4 regions of the Pantoea sp. X-Soil-ISGK-259 genome follow, and region 2 is predicted to be linked to each of the others. Evidence: riboswitches for the same ligand, from Rfam matches in the RefSeq annotation. Region 2 holds a riboswitch; each other region holds the start of a gene.
What was found. Region 2 has a riboswitch for thiamine pyrophosphate ahead of thiM (hydroxyethylthiazole kinase). Riboswitches for the same ligand answer to the same signal wherever they lie in the genome.

Region 1 (6,020 bases), 2.4 Mb from region 2:
CACGCAGGCATCAATAGCCGGGTAAACGCCGTAAACGTCAAACGCATCGCCATCCGGAATGGCAGCTTCGAGCTTTTCCAGCTGGCTGTCGAAGTTAATCTTCGCATCTTTGACCGTCAGGTTTTCCCAGATCAGATCAAGAATGCGACGATAGAGCGCCGGATCGGCAAATTCAGTCTGCTCGCAGAACGCCCGATAGTTGGGATACATGCGCTCGCACAGGCAGGCCATAAACGTAAGGTGCTGCCAGCTTTCCAGCTTCGCCAGACGCAGATGAACGGGATTTTGTAACATAAAGGTGGCTCTTATTCGTTTCGCTGGCCGCAGTGTAACTGCAAAACCGCAGCACAAACAGTGTTAAAGCGCGTTTTGCCAGCGCTGGAAAGCGGTTCTGTTCGAGGCAACCGCATCGGCCCAGCGGGTCGGTTCCGGCAACCGGTAACCGCGCGTACAGTTTTCGACCCACTGCAGCGCAGTATTCAGGCTGACGCGATGACCCGTGGCGACAAACAACGGATTACAACGCAGCTTGCTGCGCCATACCCAGCCAATTTGCTCACCTTTGTCGATCAGCGGCTGCCGGCTCCCGGGCTGCGCGTCCAGATCGTCAAAACGACCGCACAAACGGCTTTTCGCAACGCCAATCGTCGGCACATCCACCAGCAGGCCAAAATGCGATGCGACGCCCAGTCGTCTTGGATGCGAAATACCGTGCCCATCCACAAACAGCAGGTCCGGCTTTTGTTCCAGCATCTGCCAGGCGGCCATCAGTGCCGGATACTCGCGGAATGAGAGAAAGCCCGGAATGTAGGGCATGGTGGTCTCAACGCGCGCGATACGATGCTCCACCAGCGTTAGCGAGGGATACTCCAGTATCACCATCGCCGCCCGCGTTACGGTGCCTTCCTGCTCAAATCCAACGTCCGCCCCGCCGATAAAACGGGGCGGCAGCACATCAAAGTCATCCTCACGCACTACCTCAGCGGCGCGTTGTAACTGCTCAGCGCGGAGTGCGGCAATGTCCATAATTACTCCTGATGCCAGGGACGTGATAAACGATGCACCGCTTCAACAAAGACACCCGCATTTTCAGGTGGTACATCCTGATGAATGCCGTGACCCAGATTGAAGACATGCCCGGTACCCGAGCCAAAACGTTCCAGGATGCCGGCCACTTCCTGTTCAATACGCTCCGGTGCCGCATAGAGCATTGAAGGATCCATGTTGCCCTGTAGCGCAACTTTGTCGCCCACGCGACGGCGGGCGTCGTCAATATCGGTGGTCCAGTCGAGACCCAGCGCATCACAACCGGTGGCTGCCATCGCTTCCAGCCACTGCCCGCCGCCTTTGGTGAAGAGCGTCACCGGCACGCGGCGACCGTCATTTTCACGCAGCAGGCCATCAACAATTTTATGCATGTAGTGAAGTGAGAACTCGCGATAATCACGACCGGTCAGCACGCCGCCCCAGGTATCAAACACCATGACAGACTGCGCACCGGCGCGGATCTGAGCATTGAGGTAGAGGATGACGCTGTCGGCCAGCTTATCCAGCATCGCGTGCAGCGTAGCCGGATCGGCATACATCATCTTTTTGATTTTGGTAAACGCCTTGCTGCTGCCACCTTCCACCATGTAGGTGGCCAGCGTCCATGGACTGCCTGAGAAGCCAATCAGCGGCAGATCGCCGTTCAGGTTCTTACGGATGGTGCGGACCGCATTCATCACGTAGCCCAGTTCCATTTCTGGATCGGGTACCGGTAAACGCTCAACGTCAGCGCGACAGGTCACAGGGTTAGAGAAACGCGGGCCTTCGCCGGTTTCAAAGTAGAGACCCAGTCCCATCGCATCAGGAATGGTCAGGATGTCACTGAAGAGGATAGCGGCATCCAGCGGATAACGGCGCAGCGGCTGCAGGGTGACTTCGCAGGCCAGCTCGGCGTTTTTGCATAGCGACATAAAGTCACCCGCCTGGGCGCGTGTCGCTTTGTACTCCGGCAAATAGCGACCGGCTTGTCGCATCATCCATACCGGCGTGACATCAACTGGCTGGCGTAACAGGGCACGCAAATAACGATCGTTCTTCAGTTCACTCATCTCAACACTCTCTCAATAACAGGCGTGTAGTGTAGCACTTTCACGCTTCGGCGCGGCACAGGGCGACAGTATCTTCAATCAGACGACGCGCCACGGTGCCGGGAGGTGGCAGCAACGGCAGGTCATCAAAACGGAACCAGGCCGCATCCAGCAGTTCTTTGCCGTCGTGTTGCAGATCGCCGCTGTCATACTCTGCCATAAATGCTGTCATCAGCGATTGCGGGAAGGGCCACGGCTGGGAGGTCACGTAACGGACATTTTTGACGCGGATATTGCTCTCTTCCATCACTTCACGGGCCACGGCCTGCTCCAGTGTCTCACCAACTTCGACAAACCCCGCCAGCACGGTATAGACCTTATTGCGATGGCGGGCATGGTTCGCCAGCAGGATTTCATCGCCGCGACGGATCGCCACAATAATGCAGGGTGCAATCTGCGGATAGTAACGCTCGCGGCAATGGCTGCAGAGACAGGCAAACTCATGTTTGCTGTGATGCATTTCATGGCCGCAATAACCGCACCAGCGATGAGAACGGTAGAATTCCGCCAGCTGAACACCGCGACCCACCAGCTGAAACAGCGCTGCATCCTGATCGATTAGCTGACGGACTGAGAACATATCGGCAGAACGCGGTTCACAAATCAGCCAGACTTTTTCGCCCTGCCACTCACCAATGGTCCGGGCCATACTGCCAGTTAAACCAAATTTTTCGGCGTTTCCGTGGGGTAAATCACCTTGTGGCAACCAAATTTTCTGTTCATGGCTGACAATCCACCATCCAGCGTCTACGCTTGAGATTTCGCATTGCATTTATTTCGTCATCCTTAGCGTCAAATCGCACGCTGAAGCCCTGATGTTAAGTGTGTAGATAAACAACTATAACTCACATGGAGTTAGATATGCTTAACCAGTTAGACGTCCTGGCTGAACGCGTAGGTGGCAGTAATGAACTGGTCGATTCGTGGCTTGAAGCCCGTCGTCAGCTACTGGTGACCTATTATCACCTGGTGGGTCTTAAACCTAATAAAGAGGCGCTGACGCGTCTGGATGAACAGGCGCTCGACAACTTCTGTCATGGCCTGGTCGATTATCTTTCTGCGGGTCACTTCAGTATCTATGAGCGTGTGATCAGTGAAATGAGTGGCGACAGCCCGATGATCGCTGCCGCGCAGATTTATCCCCCGCTGGAGGCCAATACGGAACGTCTGATGCAGCTCTATGACGGCCACCTTCAGCAGGCGATTGATGACGAAAACTGCATGACCTTCCAGCAGGCGTTGTCCGAAGTGGGCGAAGTGCTGGAAGCCCGGTTTACACTTGAAGATAAGCTGATTCAGCTGGCATGGGACAACAAGCTCGTCCCCCCGCCAGTGGCGAATGACAGCCAAATCGCCCGCCCGGCCTGATTATCGCCGTCGGGAAAGGGGTTGAGATTATCTTCCAGCCCTTTTATGCTAAACAGGTTCTGCGGAGCGCTTTCCAAAGAACCTTTTTTATTTGTGCATTGAAATTTAAGCTTTTTACGCCGGGGTCTGTTACAGGACGCCAGTGCAAAAAGTAGCTTCTTGTCGGAGTGCCCAGTTGGGCTGAGACCGTTAATTCGGGATCCGCGGAACCTGATCAGGTTAGAACCTGCGAAGGGAACAAGAGTAAATATTCTCTGTATGTCAGCACGCTTACGCTGTCTATACGGTTACTCCTTCCGAACTCCGGACAAGCATCGTTCCCTCTTAACAGGAAGATTGCTATGTCTGACCCAAAAATGACCCGTCGTGAACAGCGTGCCCAGGCGCAGGAATTTATCGATTCTCTGCAAAGCGGCAGTGCCTTTCCCCAGTCCCGTCGCATCTGGATTACCGGCAGCCGGAAGGATATTCGCGTACCCATGCGTGAAATTACCCTGAGCCCGACCCACACTGGCGGTAGCAAAGAACAGCCTCTCTATGAGCAAAATGAAGCGGTGCCGGTCTATGACACGGCAGGCGCTTATGGTGATCCCGCGGCAGAGATTGATGTGCATCGTGGCCTGGAAAAGCTGCGCGCGCGCTGGATTACTGAACGCGGCGACAGCGAACTTCTTGAACAGAACAGCTCAGGCTATACCCAACAGCGACTGGCTGACGAGGGGCTGGATCATCTGCGCTTCGATCACCTTCCGACACCGCGCCGTGCCCGTGCCGGGCGCCGCGTCACGCAGCTGCACTATGCCCGCCAGGGGATCATCACCCCGGAGATGGAGTTTATCGCTCTGCGCGAAAACATGGGGCGCGAGCGAATCCGCAGTGAGGTGCTGCTGCAACAGCATCCGGGTCACAGCTTTGGTGCGCATCTTCCCGCCCGCATCACCCCCGAGTTTGTGCGTCAGGAAGTTGCTGCCGGACGCGCTATCATCCCGGCGAATATCAATCACCCTGAATCAGAGCCCATGATCATAGGCCGCAACTTTCTGGTTAAGGTTAACGCCAACATCGGTAATTCGGCGGTGACCTCTTCCATTGAAGAAGAAGTGGAAAAGCTGGTCTGGTCAACTCGCTGGGGTGCCGATACGGTGATGGATCTCTCTACCGGTCGTTATATTCATGAAACGCGCGAATGGATTTTGCGCAACAGCCCGGTGCCTATTGGTACGGTGCCGATCTATCAGGCGCTGGAAAAAGTGAATGGCGTGGCGGAGGCGCTGAACTGGGAAATATTCCGTGACACGCTGCTTGAACAGGCGGAACAGGGCGTCGATTACTTCACTATCCACGCGGGCGTGCTACTGCGTTATGTCCCGATGACGGCGAAACGTCTGACCGGCATCGTCTCGCGGGGCGGATCGATCATGGCGAAGTGGTGCCTGTCCCATCATCAGGAGAGTTTCCTCTATCAGCACTTCCGTGAGATCTGTGAAATCTGTACGGCGTACGATGTCTCCCTGTCGCTGGGCGATGGCCTGCGTCCGGGTTCGATTCAGGATGCCAACGATGAAGCGCAGTTTGCCGAACTGCGTACCCTGGGTGAACTGACCCGTATTGCCTGGGAATATGATGTTCAGGTAATGATTGAAGGTCCGGGCCACGTGCCGATGCATATGATCCGCCGCAACATGACGGAACAGCTCGAGCTGTGCGATGAAGCCCCCTTCTACACCCTCGGTCCGCTGACCACCGATATCGCGCCCGGCTATGACCATTTCACCTCGGGTATCGGTGCCGCCATGATTGGCTGGTTTGGTTGTGCGATGCTGTGTTATGTCACACCTAAAGAGCATCTGGGTCTGCCCAACAAAGAGGATGTGAAACAAGGATTGATCACCTACAAAATCGCGGCGCATGCCGCCGATCTGGCCAAAGGCCACCCCGCTGCGCAGATCCGTGATAACGCCATGTCCAAAGCGCGCTTTGAATTCCGCTGGGAAGATCAATTCAATCTGGCGCTGGATCCCCACACGGCGCGGGCTATGCATGACGAAACCCTGCCGCAGGAGTCAGGAAAGGTGGCTCATTTCTGCTCGATGTGTGGCCCTAAATTCTGCTCAATGAAAATTTCTCAGGAGGTGCGCGAGTTTGCAGCACGCCAGGATGCGCGTGCCGAGCCGGTTGAAGTGGGCATGGCGCAGATGTCAGACCGTTTTCGCAGCCACGGCGGTGAGCTTTATCACCCTGCCGATGCCATTAAGGAGGAGTAACGATGCCCGCATTCCCTGCTACCGCCCCGCGCCTGGGGCTTTATCCGGTGGTTGATAGCCCCGAGTGGATTGAACGCCTGCTGGAGATGGGCGTTCGCACGCTGCAGCTGCGCATTAAGGATCAGCCCGATGCGATCGCTGAGCCCGCTATTGCCCATGCGATTGCACTGGGAAAACGCTATGACGCACGCCTGTTTATCAATGACTACTGGCAGCTGGCAATTAAACATCAGGCTTATGGCGTACATCTGGG
Region 2 (6,020 bases):
GATAGCCTGCGCTGGCACCTGCAGCGCGGCAGCGACTGCGAGCTGCTGTTGCTGGGCGTGGCGGGCTGGATGCGCTATGTCGGCGGCATTGATGAGAAGGGTCAGCCGATTGAGATTCGTGATCCGATGAAAGCGCAACTGGCAGAATGCGTCGCCAGCAGCGAAGAGGGTGAAGCGCGTGTACGGGCGTTACTCTCCATGCGCGAAGTGTTTGGCGACGATCTGGCGCAGAATGCCGATGTGGTCGGCCGACTGACCGCCTGGTATAACAAACTGGCCACTCAGGGCGCGCGCGCGACCGTGCATCAGTCTCTCAACCGCAGCTAAAAGGGCTGGCGCAGACGCAGCGCGCTGATTAGACTGGCACTTTCCCATCGCGCTGGCTTTTGCCAGCCGTAATATGGATATTGCTGCATGTCGATCGCCTATACCATTACGACCAGCGAACCGGTAAATCAGCAGATTTACCGGTATCTGCGCAAAGATATTGTCACCTGCGCAATTCAGCCAGGCTCGCTGCTTTCTGAAAAGGAAGTGTCCGCGCGCTTCAACGTCTCACGCCAGCCGGTGCGCGAAGCGTTCATCAAGCTGGCTGAAGCCGGACTGGTACAGGTATTGCCGCAGCGCGGCACCTTTGTGCGCAAAATCTCCGCTAAGCGGGTAGCGGATGGCCGCTTTATCCGTGAAGCGGTGGAAGTGTCGGTGGTTCGTCGCGCGGCGCTGGAGATAGACGACTCGTCGCTGATGGCGCTGGAACATAACCTGCAGCTGCAGCGCATGGCTGCTGAACGCCATGACAGCCAGGCTTTTCTTACGCTGGACGATGAGTTTCATCGCCTGATCGCTGAAAGTATCGACTGCAAGCTGGCCTGGGAGACGGTTGAGAACATCAAAGCGGCAATGGACCGCGTGCGCTTTCTGACGTTGAGTGAAGTCTCGCCGCCAGAAAAGCTGATTGAGCAGCATGAAGAGATTTTTGCCGCGCTCAAGGGCCATGACGACAATGCTGCCGAAGCGGCGATGCGTCGCCACCTGCAGGAGATGATCTTCTCAATCACCCCCATTGCCGAGCGTAACAGCGCCTGGTTTGAAGCACCCTAATCGCTCATCACCCGCACCGCCTGAATGTCAGGCCGGTGCGGGTCTTCGCCGTCACCACCATTGATGAAAATGGTGAACCGGCCCGATGCCCTTCCCGACCTCCAGCGTATCTGCCATTAACAACGCCTGTTGTAACCAGTTTTTGGCTTCCCCAATCGTCTCTGCCCAGTCAGCATGACGCGGACGCAACGCGGCTAAGGCGGCCGACAACGTGCAGCCGGTGCCATGGGTGTGACGGGTGTTGACGCGAGACGTGCTGAATCGCTGCTCAGTGGAATGCGTGATCAGCCAGTCCGGGCTCTCTGCCGCCGTAAGATGTCCGCCTTTCATCAGCACAGCCTGACAGCCCAGCGCCAGCAATGCCCGTCCCTGCTCGCGCATCTCCGCCTCATCGCTGGCGACAGCACAGTTGAGCAACGCCGCCGCTTCCGGCAGATTCGGTGTGATCAACGAGACCTGCGGCAATAACAGCTCACGTACGCTGGCCACGGCGTCTGGCGAGAGCAGCGCATCGCCACTTTTTGCGACCATCACGGTATCCAGTACCACAAACGGGATATCTGCCTTTCTCAGCCGGGCAGCAACCTGCTCTACGATAGCCGTTTCTGACAGCATGCCAATTTTTGCGCTGTCGATGCGCACATCACTCAGCACCGAATCGAGCTGGGCGGCAACAAACTCAGGTGCAATCCGGTAAACAGACTGCACGCCTTGCGTGTTTTGTGCCACCAGCGCGGTTATGACGCTGGTGCCATAGGCGCCCAGAGCCGAGAAGGTTTTCAGATCGGCCTGAATGCCTGCCCCGCCGCTGGGATCGGTACCGGCAATCGTCAGGGCATTAATGCGCTTCATTGCCCACCTCCAGCGTCCAGAGGGCATCAATAAACGCGGTGGCAAAACTGCCCGGCCCGGCAGCCTGCGCCGCTGCCTTTTCTCCCGCCAGGGCCATGACCTGACAGGCGGCCGCGACATTCATTAGACGATCACCAGGCAGACTGCTGAAGCCCGCTACCACGGCGGAGAGTGCACAGCCGGTGCCCACCACCCGTGTCATTAACGGGCTTCCACCGCTTATGGCGAGGATCCGCTGACCATCCGTGGCGTAGTCCACTTCACCGGTGACGATCACCAGCGTTTTCCAGGTCTCAGCGAGTTGCTGTGCTGCATCAATTGCCGCATCCGCCTGATGCAGTGTATCAACGCCCCGCCCGCCACTGGCCTGCTGTGCCAGCGCCAGAATCTCTGATGCATTGCCGCGGATCACCGCCGGTTGCTGACTCAATAACCGCTGACAGAAGTCACTGCGCAGCGTCAGCGCGCCGACCGCAACCGGATCGAGTGTCCAGGGTGTGCCCGCCAGATTAGCGGCAGTGATGGCAGCCTGCATCGCCTGCTGCCGTTCGGGGGTTAACGTGCCCACATTAATCAGCAGCGCATCGGCCAATTCACTGAACTCTGCGGCTTCTTCCGGATCGATCACCATCGCCGGTGAGGCATTAAGTGCCAGCAGTACATTGGCGGTGAAGTTCTGAACCACGTCATTGGTCATGCAGTGCACCAGCGGTGACTGACGGCGGAAAGTGTGCAGGATGGGCGCGAAGTGCGCGGCAGAAAGGTGTTGAGATTGATGTGTCATCGTAGCTCCCAACCGGCGAACAAGAAGGCGAATGCGGTCAGGCATCAGACTTCCCTACGCTGGCATTATCCAGTTCAGGTCAGCGGGTTTTTCTCAGCCCTTTCCGTGTGGAAAGCGGCACCCCGAGTCGTGTTACGGCTTGCAGCATAGGAGAGCTATACGGTGAAAGCAAGCGACACCTGTCGGGGAAATAATCCGTGCTGAAACAATTCATATGATCCCGATCAACGCCTGAGGTCACAAAAAAAGGCTTAATGCTGCGGGTTAACGAAACACCTCTTTATAGTTAGCTTTATTTATCCCCCTGACAGGAAATATTTCCTGCAGTGTCTCTGACTGCATAATAATAATTAACCTGCTTGCAGCATCATCGTAAAAAATATTTTATTTCATGAGGTTAGTTACCTCCTGAAGCGGAACTTCATACTATGCAGGATGTATGATGCGATTTTTAGCGCTTATTCCACACCGTCATCGATGGCAGGATATTATTATTGAACGTCAGGGTGCCGTCGCACCCAGTGGCAGATATTATTTTTCAACCTATATTTCCGCACGCTGCTCAGGCTGTAACGAAATAATCCATCGCGTCTATTATCGTGATATCACCGATGAACAGGCGCGTCGCTGGCTAGATTAGTCGCCCTCACGGCGGAGGGTTCAGACACCGTTCCAGTTAACAGTTAGTTAGCAATTTGTTAGTCTGATAACTAATCATCGCCTGATCAGACGCCCTCTATGCCACTGCTGTTTGAAAGCTTAAGCCATCAAATTTATCTCTCAGCTCCGCTGTTTATCCTGATCTTACTGGGATACTGCCTGACACGCCTCGGAAAATGGCCTGCCAGCATCAGCGAAGGGATGAACCGCTTTGTGTTTAACGTTGCACTGCCCTGCATGCTGTTTCGGGTAATGAGTACCTTCTCACAAAGCCCGCCGGTGGATGCGCGCCTGTTACTGGCCTTCTTCGGCAGTTGCCTGCTGGTGTTTATCGTGGGGCGACTGCTGGCAACAAGGCTGTTCGATCTGGATGGCGTGGCGGCTTCAGTCTTTGCCCTGGGCGGTATCTTCTCTAATAACGTGATGCTGGGGATCCCGGTGGCCACCGTGTTACTCGGGCCAGAAGCGCTGCCGCCGGTGGCGCTGGTGCTGGTGTTTAACAGCCTGATCCTGTGGACTTTACTGACCGTTTCAGTCGAGTGGGCGAAGCAGGGCAGCTTCTCGCTGAATGGCCTTTGGCGCACATTGATCGGTGTGCTGAAGAATCCGCTCATCATCGGCATTCTCAGCGGTACAGCCTGGAGTTTTCTGCAACGCCCGTTGCCACTGCTGGCCGCTGAACCATTAAAGATGCTGGCCTCGCTGGCCGCGCCGCTGTCGCTGGTCACGCTGGGCATGAGCCTGGCGCACTATCGGGTGCGGGACGGCTTAAAAGAGAGCTACACCATTTGCCTGCTGAAGCTGGTGCTGCAACCGATGACGGTATGGGCTATCGCGTGGCTGACCGGTCTGCCGCCGCTGGAGAGTAAAGTGGTAGTCCTGCTGGGATCAATGGCGGTGGGAGTAAACGTTTATCTGATGTCGCAGAAGTTTAATGTCATTACCGGCCCGGCGGCGGCCAGCATGCTCTTTTCTACGGTGTTTGCCGCGGTAACGACGCCGATATGGATGATGCTGATGACGCTGGCGGGCTATTAACAGACTAAAAAAAGCCCCTCAGCACGAATGCTGAAGGGCTATTGTCTGTCTGACTAAACGTTATTAAGCTGATTTAGTGCGAATCAGATAGTCAAAAGCGCTCAGTGAGGCTTTTGCGCCTTCGCCGCTGGCAATAATAATCTGCTTGTACGGCACGGTAGTGCAGTCGCCCGCCGCGAACACGCCTTTCAGGCTGGTTTCGCATTTACCATCGATGATGATCTCACCCATTTTATTGCGCTCAACCGCGCCTTCCAGCCACGGGGTATTTGGCAGCAGACCGATCTGAACGAAGATACCAGAGAGCGGCAGCTCATGGGTGGTCTGCGTCGTACGGTCAAGATAGTGCAGGCCGGTCACTTTAGTGCCGTCGCCTTTCACTTCGGTGGTCTGCGCGTTCAGGATGACATCAACGTTCTTCAGGCTACGCAGCTTATCCTGCAATACCTGGTCGGCACGCATCTCACCGGCAAACTCCAGCAGCGTAACATGTTCAACGATACCCGCCAGGTCAATGGCTGCTTCAACGCCGGAGTTACCGCCGCCGATCACTGCCGTACGCTTGCCTTTAAACAGCGGGCCATCGCAGTGTGGGCAGTAGGTGACGCCTTTGGTGCGATACTCTTCCTCACCCGGCACACCCATGTTGCGCCAGCGTGCGCCGGTCGCCAGAATGATACTGCGTGACTTCAATACTGCGCCGGAGGCGGTTTCGATGGCATGCAGTCCGCCCTCTTTCGCCGCCGGGATCAATTTGATGGCGCTCTGGCTTTCAATGACATCCACATTGTAATCATCAACGTGTGCGCGCAGTGAACCTGCCAGTTTCGCGCCTTCGGTTTTCGGTACGGAAATATAGTTTTCGATATCCACCGTATCCAGTACCTGGCCGCCAAAACGTTCGCCCATCAGGCCAGTACGGATACCCTTACGCGCTGAGTAGATGGCTGCCGCTGCACCCGCCGGGCCACTGCCGATAATCAGGACTTCATAGGCGTCACGCTTGTTCAGCTCTTCCGCTGCACGTTTATCCGCGTTGGTATCTACTTTGCTGACGATTTCCGCCAGGCTCATGCGGCCCTGACCAAACTCCTTACCATTCAGGTAAACCGCTGGCACGCCCATCACGTTGCGTTCCTGAATCTCGTTCTGGAACAGGCCACCGTCGATAGCGGTGTGGCTGATGCGCGGGTTAATCACCGCCATCAGGTTCAGCGCCTGGACGACGTCCGGGCAGTTATGGCATGAGAGTGAATAATAGGTTTCGAAATGGAAGTCGCTGTCCAGCGCGGCGATCTGGTCCAGCAGGCTCTGTGCTTCTTTAGACGGATGCCCACCGGTCTGTAACAGTGCCAGCACCAGTGAGGTAAATTCGTGACCCAGAGGTGAACCGGCAAAACGCGGGCCGCTGTTCGAACCTGGGTTGGTGATCAGAAATGAGGGCTTACGCACCTGACGATCGTTCTCTTCGCGGAAGCTGACTTTGTCAGACAAGCCGGCGATATCAACCAACAGTTCACGGATCTCGGTTGATTTTGCACCCTCATCCAGGGTGGCAATCAACTCAACAGGTCTGGTTAATTTC
Region 3 (6,020 bases), on a different replicon from region 2:
ATAGATGATGATGCCGTCACAGCGTAGATCGAGCAGAAACTGAATGGCCGCCTCTTCCTGCCTGGCGGTGTGCTTGCCGTCCGCCAGAATCAGCTGACGGCCCTGCTGCTCCATCATGCGTGCGGAGTGGGCCATTAACTCAGTAAAGTAGCTGCCGCTGTAAAGCGTGTTGGTGATGACCAGTCCGATTGTCTGAGACGTTTTTGTCGCCAGATTGCGGGCCAGCAAATTAGGCCGATACCCGGTTTCTGCAATCGCCTTCAACACCCTTTCACGTTTTTCCTGTCCGACGTAGCCATTACCGGAGAGCACACGTGACACTGTCGCTTTTGAAACGCCCGCCTTAATTGCTACTTCCTGAATCGTTGTCATGGTGATGCTCCTTTGCTACGTCGTCCTGCAGTCTACCTAAGCCTCTCAATATTGGAAATATTTACCCGGTATGTATACGCACATCATCACATTTAGCAGGTGATGCACTTCACAAAATAGAAATCTGCCCGATTTATACTCTTGTCGCCGAACGTAAAGACCTTCATGATTTTGTGAAACCGGTTTCCTATTTGTCTGCTTGCAGGCATTAAAAACATAAAAATTTTGACCGATTTACCCTACAGAGAAGAGCGATCATGCCCATGAACTATGCCGAGGTGTCACGCGCCATTGTCGATGCGCTTGGCGGCCTCACCAATATCGAAGCCGTCACTCACTGCATGACCCGCCTGCGTTTTGTCCTGAAGGATCAAACACAGGTCGACTATCCACGTCTTAAAGCCATCACAGGTGTCATGGGCGTGGTACACAACGATACCCAGTACCAGGTGATCATCGGGAATAACGTATCGCAGGCTTACCAGGCGGTGCTGGAACTGGGATCGCCCGGCGCAGCTTCGACTGTGCCGGTGAAACGCAAAATTACCCTGAGAAGTATTGGCGCAGGCATTCTGGATGCGCTGGTGGGCACCATGTCGCCATTGATCCCAGCCATTATTGGTGGGTCCATGGTGAAACTGCTGGCGATGATTCTTGATATGGCGGGCGTGTTTGAAAAAGGTTCATCAACGCTGGTGATCCTCAACGTCATTGGCGACGGGGCATTCTTCTTCCTGCCGATCATGGTTGCCGCCTCAGCGGCGCTGAAGTTCAAAACTAATATGTCGCTGGCGATTGCCATTGCCGGCGTTCTGGTCCATCCCAATTTTGTTGAGCTGATGGCAAAAGCGGCGCAGGGTCAGCCGGTCGAGTTCGCTTTCATACCTGTCACCGCGGTGAAATACACCTATACGGTGATCCCGGCGCTGGTGATGACGTGGATCCTGTCACACATTGAACGAGGCGTGGATCGCATCACCCCTGCGGTCACTAAAAACTTCCTGAAACCGATGCTGATTGTGCTGATTGCGGCACCCATTGCGATTGTGCTGATTGGCCCGATTGGTATCTGGATCGGCAGCGGCATCTCCGCGCTGGTCTACACCGTCCATGGCTACCTTGGCTGGCTTTCGGTTGCGATTATGGGCGCTCTCTGGCCGCTGCTGGTGATGACCGGTATGCACCGGGTTTTCACACCAACCATTATCCAGACCATTGCCGAAACCGGCAAAGAAGGCATGGTGATGCCGTCAGAGATCGGCGCCAACCTGTCGCTGGGCGGATCGTCGCTGGCGGTGGCGTTCCGCACTAAAAACCGTGAACTGCGCCAGACCGCACTGGCAGCTGCGGCATCAGCCATTATCGCAGGGATTTCAGAACCGGCGCTGTATGGCGTTGCAGTGCGCCTGAAACGCCCACTGATCGCCTGTCTGATCAGTGGTTTTATCTGTGGCGCGGTTGCGGGCATTGGCGGGCTGGCCAGCCACTCGATGGCCTCACCCGGCCTCTTTACCAGCGTACAGTTCTTCGATCCCACCAATCCCATGAGTATTGTCTGGGTCGGTGCGGTCATGGTGCTCTCGGTGGTGTTGTCATTCGTGCTGACGCTACTGTTAGGCTTCGAGGATATTCCTGAGACAGAACCCGAAAGCGCTGCGCAACCTGCGCCTGCTACCGAACGCGCTAACGCGATCAATAGCCATTAGGAAAAGGGTCAGGCTGACCCAAAAAAGAGGATTGCATGTCTGATTCAAGGTTCCCGCAAGGGTTTTTATGGGGCGGCGCGCTGGCCGCTAACCAGAGTGAAGGTGGTTTTCGTGAGGGCGGAAAGGGCTTAACCACCGTCGATATGATCCCGCATGGCCCAAACCGGATGCCGGTTAAACTGGGTCTGGAAAAACGTTTTGCCCTGCGTGACGACGAGTTCTACCCCAGTCATGACGCTATCGATTTCTATCACCGCTATCCGGAAGATATTGCGCTGATGGCCGAAATGGGGTTCAGCGTGTTCCGCACCTCAATTGCCTGGAGCCGGCTCTATCCTAACGGTGACGAACTGACGCCTAATCCGGAAGGCATTGCGTTTTATCGTGCGGTCTTCGAAGAGTGCCGGAAATACAATATCGAACCGCTGGTCACGCTTTGCCATTTTGATGTCCCGATGCATCTGGTCACGGAATATGGCTCATGGCGCAATCGCAAAATGGTCGATTTTTTTGCCCGTTACGCACGAAGCTGTTTCGAGGCGTTTGATGGACTGGTGAAATACTGGCTGACCTTCAACGAGATCAATATCCTGCTGCACAGTCCGTTTTCCGGGGCTGGCCTGGTCTTTGAACCCGGCGAGAATAGAGACCAGGTAAAATATCAGGCGGCACATCATGAACTGGTTGCCAGCGCGCTGGTTACGCGAATCGCGCATGAAGTGAATCCGGTCAATCAGGTCGGCTGCATGCTGGCCGGCGGCAATTTCTATCCCTGGTCGAGCAAACCGGAAGATGTCTGGGCTGCACTGGAGAAAGACCGCGAAAACCTCTTTTTTATAGATGTGCAGGCGCGCGGTGCCTATCCGGCTTACGCTGCCCGCGTGTTCCGTGAAAAAGGGGTGACGCTGGAGATCGCTGACGGTGATGCCTACATTCTGAAAAACAGCGTCGATTTTGTCTCATTCAGTTACTACGCTTCGCGCTGCGCGTCGGCAGAAATGAACGAGCAGAACAGTAGCGCCGCCAACGTGGTGAAATCCCTGACTAATCCCCATGTGCCACGCAGTGACTGGGGCTGGGGCATCGATCCGCTGGGGTTACGTATCACGATGAACATGATGTATGACCGCTATCAGAAGCCTCTCTTCCTGGTGGAGAATGGCCTGGGCGCACGCGATGAAGTCGACGCGAATGGCGAGATTAATGACGATTACCGCATCAGCTATCTGCGTGAACATATCCGCGCGATGGGCGACGCCATTGAAGATGGCGTGCCGGTGATGGGTTATACCAGCTGGGGCTGTATCGATCTGGTTGCCGCCTCGACCGGCGAAATGAGCAAGCGCTACGGTTTCGTCTACGTAGACCGCGACGATTTGGGTAACGGCACGCTGGCGCGTACGCGAAAAAAATCATTCTGGTGGTATAAGAAAGTGATTGCCAGTAATGGCGCAGATCTTGAGTGACACTGTCACTTAAAAAGCACATCTGAATGCACTGTCGCGTAGCAAACTTGCCTGAGCATAACACTGACGCATCCGTTGTGCTCAGGCACTAATTATCGTATAACGAATGTCTCCGAGGGGTGTCCTGTCATGGGCTGAGATGGCGAAAGCCGAACCCTTTGAACCTGATCTGGGTCATGCCAGCGAAGGGACGGGTCGGCAGATTTTCTGTCTCATTTCCTGCACTATCCCCTGTTCCAGACCGTATGCCCGGATCTCCCTTTTAATGGAGATCCCATGTCACATCCGCTTTTCGAGACCGGTTTCTATGGTCGTCTGCGCCAGCAGGCGGGCACGCAATGGCACGCCTATGTAAGGCACGATTTTGTGCAGCAACTCGGTCAGGGTACGCTGCCTCCTGCCGCCTTCCGTAACTATCTCACCCAGGATTATCTGTTCCTGCTCCACTTCGCCCGTGCCTGGGGTCTGCTGATCAGCAAACTCTCTGAGCCTGACGCTCTACGACGCGCTACGGCATCACTTAACGCGATTATCGGTGAACTGCCGCTGCACCTCGCTTACTGCCAGCAATGGGGCATCAGCGAGGCAACAATGGCACGTGAACCCGAAGCAGCGGAAACGCTCAATTACACCCGTTATGTGCTGGATGCCGGTCACACCGGCGATGCACTGGAGCTCATAACGGCGCTGATGCCCTGTGTTGCCGGTTACGCTGAAATCGGCCTGACTTTGCTGGATGATCCTGCGACGCGCATTGAGGGCAACCCTTACGCCGAATGGATTGAAAATTACGGCGATGAAGCCTATCTGGCCGGGGTAGGCTCGTCACTGATACTTTTTGAAACGCTGGCTCAGCAGCGCGCCGGAGAACAACGTTTTGATCGGCTGGCGGAGATTTTCACCACTGCGACCCGGCTGGAAGCGGCATTCTGGCAAATGGGGATAGATCACGCTGCCGATCTTCGGGTCAGACCATGAGCCAGCTGTGCAATGCCACACCGCCAGGTATTTCAGTTCGCCAGCTCAGCCTTACGCTGGGTCAGCAACAACTTTTCAGTCAGCTTGATCTGGAGATCGCCGGGGGTAAATTTACGGCGTTACTGGGTGCCAGCGGTGCAGGCAAAAGCAGCCTGATGCGTGTCATTGCCGGTCTTACGCCACCCAGTTCGGGACAGATTAGCGGCAGCGATGGCCTTCCGCTGACCGGACGCATCGCCTGGATGGGGCAACAGGATTTGCTCTATCCGTGGCTGACGATTGAGCAAAATGTCTGCCTGGCCAGTCGGCTGAAAGGCGAGAAAGCCGATCGCGACTGGGCGCAGTATCTGCTGGCAAGGGTTGGGCTGAGCCAGAGCGCCCGCGCGCGGCCCGCTACACTCTCCGGCGGGATGCGTCAGCGCGCTGCGCTGGCCCGCACTCTCTACACGCGTCAGCCTGTTGTGTTAATGGATGAGCCATTCTCCGCGCTGGATGCATTGACCCGTCATGAGATTCAGATGCTGGCGGCGGAGGTGCTGGTCGGTCACACGGTGCTGCTGATCACCCACGATGCCGCCGAAGCCTGTCGTCTCAGTCATCACCTGCTGGTGATCGGTGCGGCGGGAATCGAAGCCTCTCCACCACTACAGGGCCTGCCGCCAAGGGCAGCCGAGGACGCCGGCTTAATACGAAGTCAGGCCGCACTGTTGAAACAGCTAAGCGGAATAGCCAGATGAGCACACGTTTCGTACGTTTGCGTCGTGGAATTACGCTGTTTGCCGGTCTGATTGCAGCATGGTGGCTGGCCACGCTGACCTGTATTCCCGCCTTTCTGCTGCCCTCGCCCGCTGCAGTCGCTATTGCGCTGTGGCAGAACGCTGACTATCTCAGCTATCACACTCTGATTACCCTGACCGAGATCCTCAGCGGCATGGCGCTCGGCGTGCTGCTGGGTGGTGTGCTGGCGCTGGGCATGACCTATTCACCGTGGTTACAGCGCTGGATGATGCCGCTGGTGATCACCAGCCAGGCGATTCCGGTATTTGCGCTGGCTCCGCTGCTGGTTCTCTGGTTTGGCTTTGGCATGAGCGCCAAAGTCGCGATGGCCGTGCTGGTGATCTTCTTCCCGGTAACCTCCAGCTTTTTTGATGGCCTGCGCCGCGTTACGCCCGGCTACCTTGACCTGGCTCGCACTATGGGCGCTTCCCCTTCAGCACAACTGCGCCATGTCAGGCTGCCAGCGGCGCTGCCTGCGCTGGGTTCAGGGTTACGGATGGCGGCGGCCGTCGCGCCGATAGGGGCAATTATCGGCGAATGGGTCGGCTCAGCGGAAGGGCTGGGTTTCGTGATGCTGAATGCCAATGCCCGGATGCAGAGCGACCTCTGTTTCGCTGCCCTGTTCATTCTGGTGCTGATGACCCTCGCCCTGTGGCTGACTATCGATCGCCTGCTGCGCCGCCTGATTAGCTGGGCTCCTGAGACAATTTGATGACCCTTA
Region 4 (6,020 bases), 2.0 Mb from region 2:
GCATCTGTTCCATGACTGGCGCTTTGAAGATGACGCTGGTACGGTGCCGACGCCTGGCTTTGTGCTGAATAAGCCGGAGTTTAAAGGCACCAGCATCCTGCTGGCGCGCGAAAACTTTGGCTGCGGCTCCTCACGTGAGCATGCCCCGTGGGCGCTGACCGATTTCGGTTTCCACGTGGTGATTGCGCCGAGCTTCGCGGATATCTTTTACGGCAACAGTTTCAATAACCAGCTGCTGCCGGTGAAATTAAGCGAAGAGGAAGTGGATGAGCTGTTCAGACTGGTAGCGGCCCAGCCAGGCATCAGCTTCACAGTCGATCTGGAAGCACAGACGGTGACGGCAGGCGACAAAGTCTATTCGTTTGAACTCGATAGCTTCCGTCGCCACTGCATGATTAATGGCCTCGACAGCATCGGCCTGACGCTGCAGCATGAAGCGTCGATTTCGCAGTATGAGCAGAATCAGCCCGCCTTCCTGCGCTGATTGCGTTAAAGCAGGGCGACATCCCGTCGCCCTTCTTCTTTATACGTCGCGCACCCGCGCCGACATCACCAGCGCCACTATCGCCAGCCCGAATGCCAGCCAGTAAACCGCCTCATGCCCAAGCCGCTCACTCAGTGTTCCCTGAATCACCCCAGCCAGAATCATGCCCGTTGAGATCGAATTGGTGAACATGGTGGTCGCCGCACCGGGTCGTCCTGGCATCAGATCCTGGAACCACAGCATCCCTATGCCAGCAATAATCCCGACAAATACCGCATTAAACAGCTGTAACACCATCAGCGAGGTGCGGGAATTGAAGAGCACCAGCCCCAGATAAAACAGGACGCCCGCCGCCACCGCGATCAGCATTAACCGCCGCTTGCCGATGCGACGCGCGTAATGGCCCGCCAGCAGCATCACCGGGATTTCCAGCCCGGCCGCCGTTCCCATCAGCAGACCGGCCAGTTTCTCCGGCAGACCCAGCGTGGTGCTGATATAGAGCGGCATATCAATGATATACATCGTGTTGCAGGTCCACATCGCCACCGAGGCGAGGAACAGCAAACGCACATCGCGATCGCGCCAGCCGCTCAACGGCAGCCCGCCGCTTTGCATCAGTGGTTGCGAACGTGGCACCGACGGCAGGGTAAACCAGACCAGCAGAATGCAGAGCAGAAACAGCACCGCGGCCACCATAAACAGCGTCACAAAGCCGTAGTTCAGCGCCAGCGCGAACGATAACGGCGGCCCGATCACCCACGCCAGCGACAGTTGCGCACGCATCACAGAACTGAACATCACTGCTTCACGCGCCGACTGATCGGCATACTCTCGTGCCAGCGCAAACAGCTGCGGCATAGAAACACTGGCCAGCGCTGACAGCAGTACACCCAGTGTCAGCAGAGTCAGATAGTCGCGGGTAAAGGCAAACAGTAGCGCATTCACCAGCGCCATCAGGCAGCAGAAAAGAATGATATGACGACGATCGCCGACGCTGTCTGAGCGCTTTGCCACCAGCATACTCACTACGATACCGGCCACCGCATTAATGGTGAAAAACAGCCCGACCCAGAAGGGCCGCGCCTGTACCTCGCGCGTCAGAAACAGGCTGAGCGTCGGTGCCTGCAGAGCACCCGCGATGCCCAGCATGAACGAGGCGACCATAAAAGCGAGGTAAACCGGGTTGATGCGGCGCTGCCGCGTTAACAGCGATTTCATTCGAAATCCCTTACAGAACAAACAGAGGGGAAAAAAGAAGGGTAGACGATACCGCGCAACATGAAAAAAGCCAGCAGAGATCATCTGCTGGCGGTGTAAATGCACCCTACTCAGAAAAGCACTCCGCTGAACAGCGAAGTGAGGGTCGAACGCCATTCACTGCTGAATGCCTCCCGCTCTTCCCATAGCGTAAAGTTTGCTCTTAAAATGGGGCAGGAAAAACAGAGCGCTTTTCACAGGGAGTTCCCCTTTTATGTCCTCATCACGTCTGAAGCAGCAGTTCATCCGCCTGTGGCAGAGTTGTCAGGGCCAGACGCAGGAGATTACGCTCAGCGAACTGGCTGATCTGCTGCACTGCTCGCGCCGCCATATGCGCAATCTGCTCAACCGGATGCAGGCCGCAGGCTGGCTGACCTGGCAGGCTGAAGCCGGACGCGGCAAGCGATCGCAGCTTATCTTCTGCTACACGGGCCTGGCCCTGCAGCAGCAGCGTGCCGAGGATTTGCTGGAACAGGATCGCATCGATCAGCTGGTCCAGCTGGTAGGCGATAAAAACCAGGTGCGGCAGATGATCAGCGCGCACCTGGGGCGCAGTTTCCGGCAGGGCAAGCATATCCTGCGGGTGCTCTACTATCGTCCGCTGCTCAACCTTTTGCCCGGCTCGCCGCTGCGGCGCTCGGAAACCCACATTGCCCGACAGATTTTCAACGGTCTGACGCGGATAAATGAGGAAAACGGGGAAATCGAACCCGATATTGCGCACCACTGGCAGCAGACGTCTCCACTTCACTGGCGCTTCTTCCTGCGTCCGGCGATTCGCTTCCATCACGGCAGAGAACTGGAGATGGAGGATGTGCTCGCCACGCTGGAGCGTCAGCGCCCCCATCCGCTCTTTTCCCATATTGCGCAAATCGACTCACCTGCCCCCTGGACGCTGGATATCCGTTTAAGCCAGCCCGACGAGGGCTTGCCCTGGCTGCTGGGCAGCGTCAGTGCGATGATCCTGCCGCGCGAATGGCCGACGCTGCAAGACTTTGCTCGCCAGCCAGTTGGCACCGGTCCTTACCGGGTGATCCGCAATCAGGAGAGCCAGCTGAAGATCGAAGCGTTTGATGACTACTTCGGTTTTCGCGCGCTGATTGATGATGTCTCTATCTGGGTACTGCCCGACATCAGCGATGAGCTGGTCTATGCGGGTGTCCGTCTGCAGGGCGGCAGCACCGATGAAGTTCAGGAGGAGAGCCGCCTTGAAGAGGGCTGCTACTATCTTTTGTTCGACCAGCGTTCAGAGCAGGGTCGCAACGAAGCGGTCCGGCGCTGGGTCAGCTACCTGTTTAACCCCATCGCCCTGCTCAATCACGCTGGTGTCGGCTATCAGCGCTACTGGTTTCCGGCGTATGATCTGCTGCCACGCTGGCATCATCGCCGTGACCTGACGCCAGTAGAAAAACCGCCCGACTTAACCCATCTGACGCTGACCTGGTACAGCCAGCACGTGGAGCATGAAGGCATCGCGAATGCGCTGCGTCCGCTGCTGGCAGAGCATGGCGTCACGCTGGAGACCCGTGAGATCAGCTACGAAAGCTGGTATCAGGGCGAAACGGAGAGTGATATCTGGTTGGGAAGCGTGAACTTTACCCTGCCGCTGAATTATTCGCTGTTCGCACAGCTTTATGAGATCCCGCTGCTGCATCACTGCCTTGCTATCGACTGGCACGGCGATGCGGCCCGCTGGCGCGAGAAAGCGCTGCCGCTGGCCGAATGGAGCAAACAGCTGGTCGACGAAGCCGGCCTGCATCCGCTGTTTCATCACTGGCTGTTGCTTGAAGGGCAGCGCAGTATGCGCGGCGTCCGGATGAATACGCTGGGCTGGTTTGATTTTAAATCGGCCTGGTTCGCCCCACCCGCGCTGTGACGCTTTCGCCCCGGCGCTGAAATGACTAGAATGTGACGTTCTCAACGGGGTGCGGCCTGCCACAAGCAAGCCGCTGAGAGAGACCCGTCGAACCTGATTCGGTTAATACCGACGTAGGGATTTGAGAGGCCTCTGTGCTCAGATCCTTTGCGACTCATCCCCTATTCTCCTGAAGGAGCGCAAAGTGTTAAACAAAGTTCTGCCGGTGCTGCTGTTACTCTCCGCCCCCGTTCTGGCGGCTAAGCCGGTTCTCACGGTCTACACCTACGACTCCTTCTCCGCCGACTGGGGCCCTGGCCCGGCGGTTAAAAAAGCCTTTGAAGCACAGTGCGACTGCGAGCTGAAATTCGTCACGCTGGAAGATGGCGTGTCGCTGCTGAACCGCGTGCGGATGGAAGGCAAAAACAGTAAAGCCGATGTGGTGCTGGGGCTGGATAACAATCTGGTGCAGGCCGCGCAGAAAACAGGTCTGTTTGCCGAAAGTCAGGTCGACACATCGACATTAAAACTGCCCGATGGCTGGCACAACACCACCTTCGTGCCGTTCGATTATGGCTACTTCGCGTTTGTTTATGACAAAACGCGGCTGAAAAATCCGCCAAAAAGCCTGAAAGAGCTGGTCGACAGCCCGGAGAAGTGGCGGGTGATCTACGAAGATCCCCGCACCAGCACGCCCGGCTTAGGTCTGCTGCTCTGGATGCAGAAAGTCTATGGCGATCAGGCTCCGCAGGCGTGGCAAAAGCTGGCGCAGAAAACCGTGACGGTCACCAAAGGCTGGAGTGAAGCCTATGGCCTGTTCCTCAAGGGCGAAGGCGATCTGGTGCTGAGCTACACCACCTCTCCGGCTTACCACATCATCGAAGAGAAGAAAGAGAATTACGCCGCTGCACCCTTTGCAGAGGGTCATTATCTGCAGGTCGAAGTTGCCGCGCAGCTAGCCAGCAGCAAACAGCCGGCGCTGGCACAGCAGTTTATGAAGTTTATGGTCTCACCTGACTTCCAGCGCACCATCCCCACCGGCAACTGGATGTATCCGGTGATTGATACGCCGCTGCCAGCAGGTTTCGCGGCGCTCAACGTGCCTTCCACCGCTCTGCAGTTCTCACCGGAAGAGGTGGCCAGCCAGCGTTCAGGCTGGATTAGCCAGTGGCAACGCGCCGTCAGCCGCTGATGCCGCGCTGGCTGATTCCCGGTTCGCTCGCCACGATATTGCTGACCATCGTGGCATTTATGGCGTTCGGTGCACTCTGGAGCGCCGCACCGGACACGGACTTACGTAGCGTGCTGCAGGATGACTACCTGCATCACGTTATCGCGTTCACTTTTGGTCAGGCGCTGCTCTCCGCCCTGCTGTCGCTGCTGCCTGCGGTTCCGCTGGCGCGGGCGCTCTATCGACGCCGTTTTCCGGGTCGTCTGCTGCTGCTGCGCCTGTGCGCCATGACGCTGGTGCTGCCAGTGCTGGTCGCGGTGTTTGGCCTGCTGACCGTCTATGGTAGCAACGGCTGGCTGGCGAAGCTGTGCCAGCTGGCAGGCATCGGTTATCACTTCTCTCCCTATGGCCTGCCGGGCATTTTGCTGGCGCACGTCTTCTTTAACCTGCCGCTGGCGACCCGCCTGATGCTGCAGGCGCTGGAGAGTATTCCGGCGGAACAGCGTCAGCTGGCGGCACAGCTTGACCTGCGCGGCTGGCATCATTTTCGTCTGCTGGAGTGGCCATGGCTGCGGCGTCAGCTGTTGCCGACCGGTGCGCTGATCTTCATGCTCTGTTTCGCCAGCTTTGCCACCGTACTGTCACTCGGCGGCGGTCCGCAGGCCACTACCATTGAGCTGGCGATCTTCCAGGCGCTGAGTTATGACTACGATCCCGGACGCGCAGCGCTACTGGCGCTCATCCAGCTCGGCTGCTGTCTGACGCTGGTGCTGCTCAGCCAGCGTTTCAGCAAGGCGATTCCTGCCGGAACCAGCCAGTTGCATGGCTGGCGTGATCCGCAGGATTCGCGTGGAGCACAGCTGATCGATGCACTGCTGATCCTGCTGGCACTCCTCCTGCTGTTGCCGCCGCTGGCGGCGGTCATCGTCGATGGTCTGCACGGCGGACTGCGCGGCGCGCTGGCGCAGCCTGCACTGTGGCAGGCCACCTTGACGTCATTGCGTATCGCCATCGGTGCCGGTCTGATCTGTGTGGTGCTGACCATGATGCTGCTGTGGAGCAGTCGGGAACTGCGTCTGCGCCAGCGTCCGGCGGCGGCACAGTTGATCGACACCAGCGGCATGCTGATTCTGGCGATGCCAGGCATTGTGCTCGCCACCGGCTTTTTCCTGCTGTTCAATGCCACTATTGGCCTGCCTGATTCGGCAGAAGGGCTGGTGATCTTTACCAATGCGCTGATCGCCATTCCCTAT

Region 1: it holds a riboswitch for thiamine pyrophosphate, as region 2 does, so the genes downstream of both, thiC (phosphomethylpyrimidine synthase ThiC) here and thiM (hydroxyethylthiazole kinase) in region 2, are expected to answer to the same signal.
Region 3: it holds a riboswitch for thiamine pyrophosphate, as region 2 does, so the genes downstream of both, tenA (thiaminase II) here and thiM (hydroxyethylthiazole kinase) in region 2, are expected to answer to the same signal.
Region 4: it holds a riboswitch for thiamine pyrophosphate, as region 2 does, so the genes downstream of both, thiB (thiamine ABC transporter substrate binding subunit) here and thiM (hydroxyethylthiazole kinase) in region 2, are expected to answer to the same signal.

The regions. Positions count from the first base shown of each region.
Region 1 covers NZ_AP035986.1:242,095-248,114, reverse strand. Annotated here, with positions in the region: gene AC6I77_RS01120 (YjaG family protein) at 1-294, opposite strand, end outside; gene nfi (deoxyribonuclease V) at 358-1,026, opposite strand; gene hemE (uroporphyrinogen decarboxylase) at 1,029-2,096, opposite strand; gene nudC (NAD(+) diphosphatase) at 2,137-2,907, opposite strand; gene AC6I77_RS01100 (Rsd/AlgQ family anti-sigma factor) at 2,997-3,503, shown strand; TPP riboswitch at 3,657-3,757, shown strand; gene thiC (phosphomethylpyrimidine synthase ThiC) at 3,845-5,767, shown strand; gene thiE (thiamine phosphate synthase) at 5,770-6,020, shown strand, end outside.
Region 2 covers NZ_AP035986.1:2,648,928-2,654,947, forward strand. Annotated here, with positions in the region: gene AC6I77_RS12535 (mannitol dehydrogenase family protein) at 1-327, shown strand, start outside; gene AC6I77_RS12540 (GntR family transcriptional regulator) at 415-1,101, shown strand; gene thiD (bifunctional hydroxymethylpyrimidine kinase/phosphomethylpyrimidine kinase) at 1,153-1,953, opposite strand; gene thiM (hydroxyethylthiazole kinase) at 1,940-2,737, opposite strand; TPP riboswitch at 2,772-2,872, opposite strand; gene AC6I77_RS12555 (hypothetical protein) at 3,180-3,377, shown strand; gene AC6I77_RS12560 (AEC family transporter) at 3,476-4,435, shown strand; gene ahpF (alkyl hydroperoxide reductase subunit F) at 4,499-6,020, opposite strand, start outside.
Region 3 covers NZ_AP035987.1:149,255-155,274, reverse strand. Annotated here, with positions in the region: gene AC6I77_RS19920 (LacI family DNA-binding transcriptional regulator) at 1-372, opposite strand, end outside; gene ascF (PTS cellobiose/arbutin/salicin transporter subunit IIBC) at 630-2,078, shown strand; gene AC6I77_RS19910 (6-phospho-beta-glucosidase) at 2,114-3,544, shown strand; TPP riboswitch at 3,650-3,752, shown strand; gene tenA (thiaminase II) at 3,821-4,522, shown strand; gene AC6I77_RS19900 (ABC transporter ATP-binding protein) at 4,519-5,259, shown strand; gene AC6I77_RS19895 (ABC transporter permease) at 5,256-6,011, shown strand.
Region 4 covers NZ_AP035986.1:673,703-679,722, reverse strand. Annotated here, with positions in the region: gene leuD (3-isopropylmalate dehydratase small subunit) at 1-484, shown strand, start outside; gene AC6I77_RS03015 (MFS transporter) at 524-1,702, opposite strand; gene sgrR (HTH-type transcriptional regulator SgrR) at 1,956-3,617, shown strand; TPP riboswitch at 3,653-3,755, shown strand; gene thiB (thiamine ABC transporter substrate binding subunit) at 3,802-4,788, shown strand; gene thiP (thiamine/thiamine pyrophosphate ABC transporter permease ThiP) at 4,764-6,020, shown strand, end outside.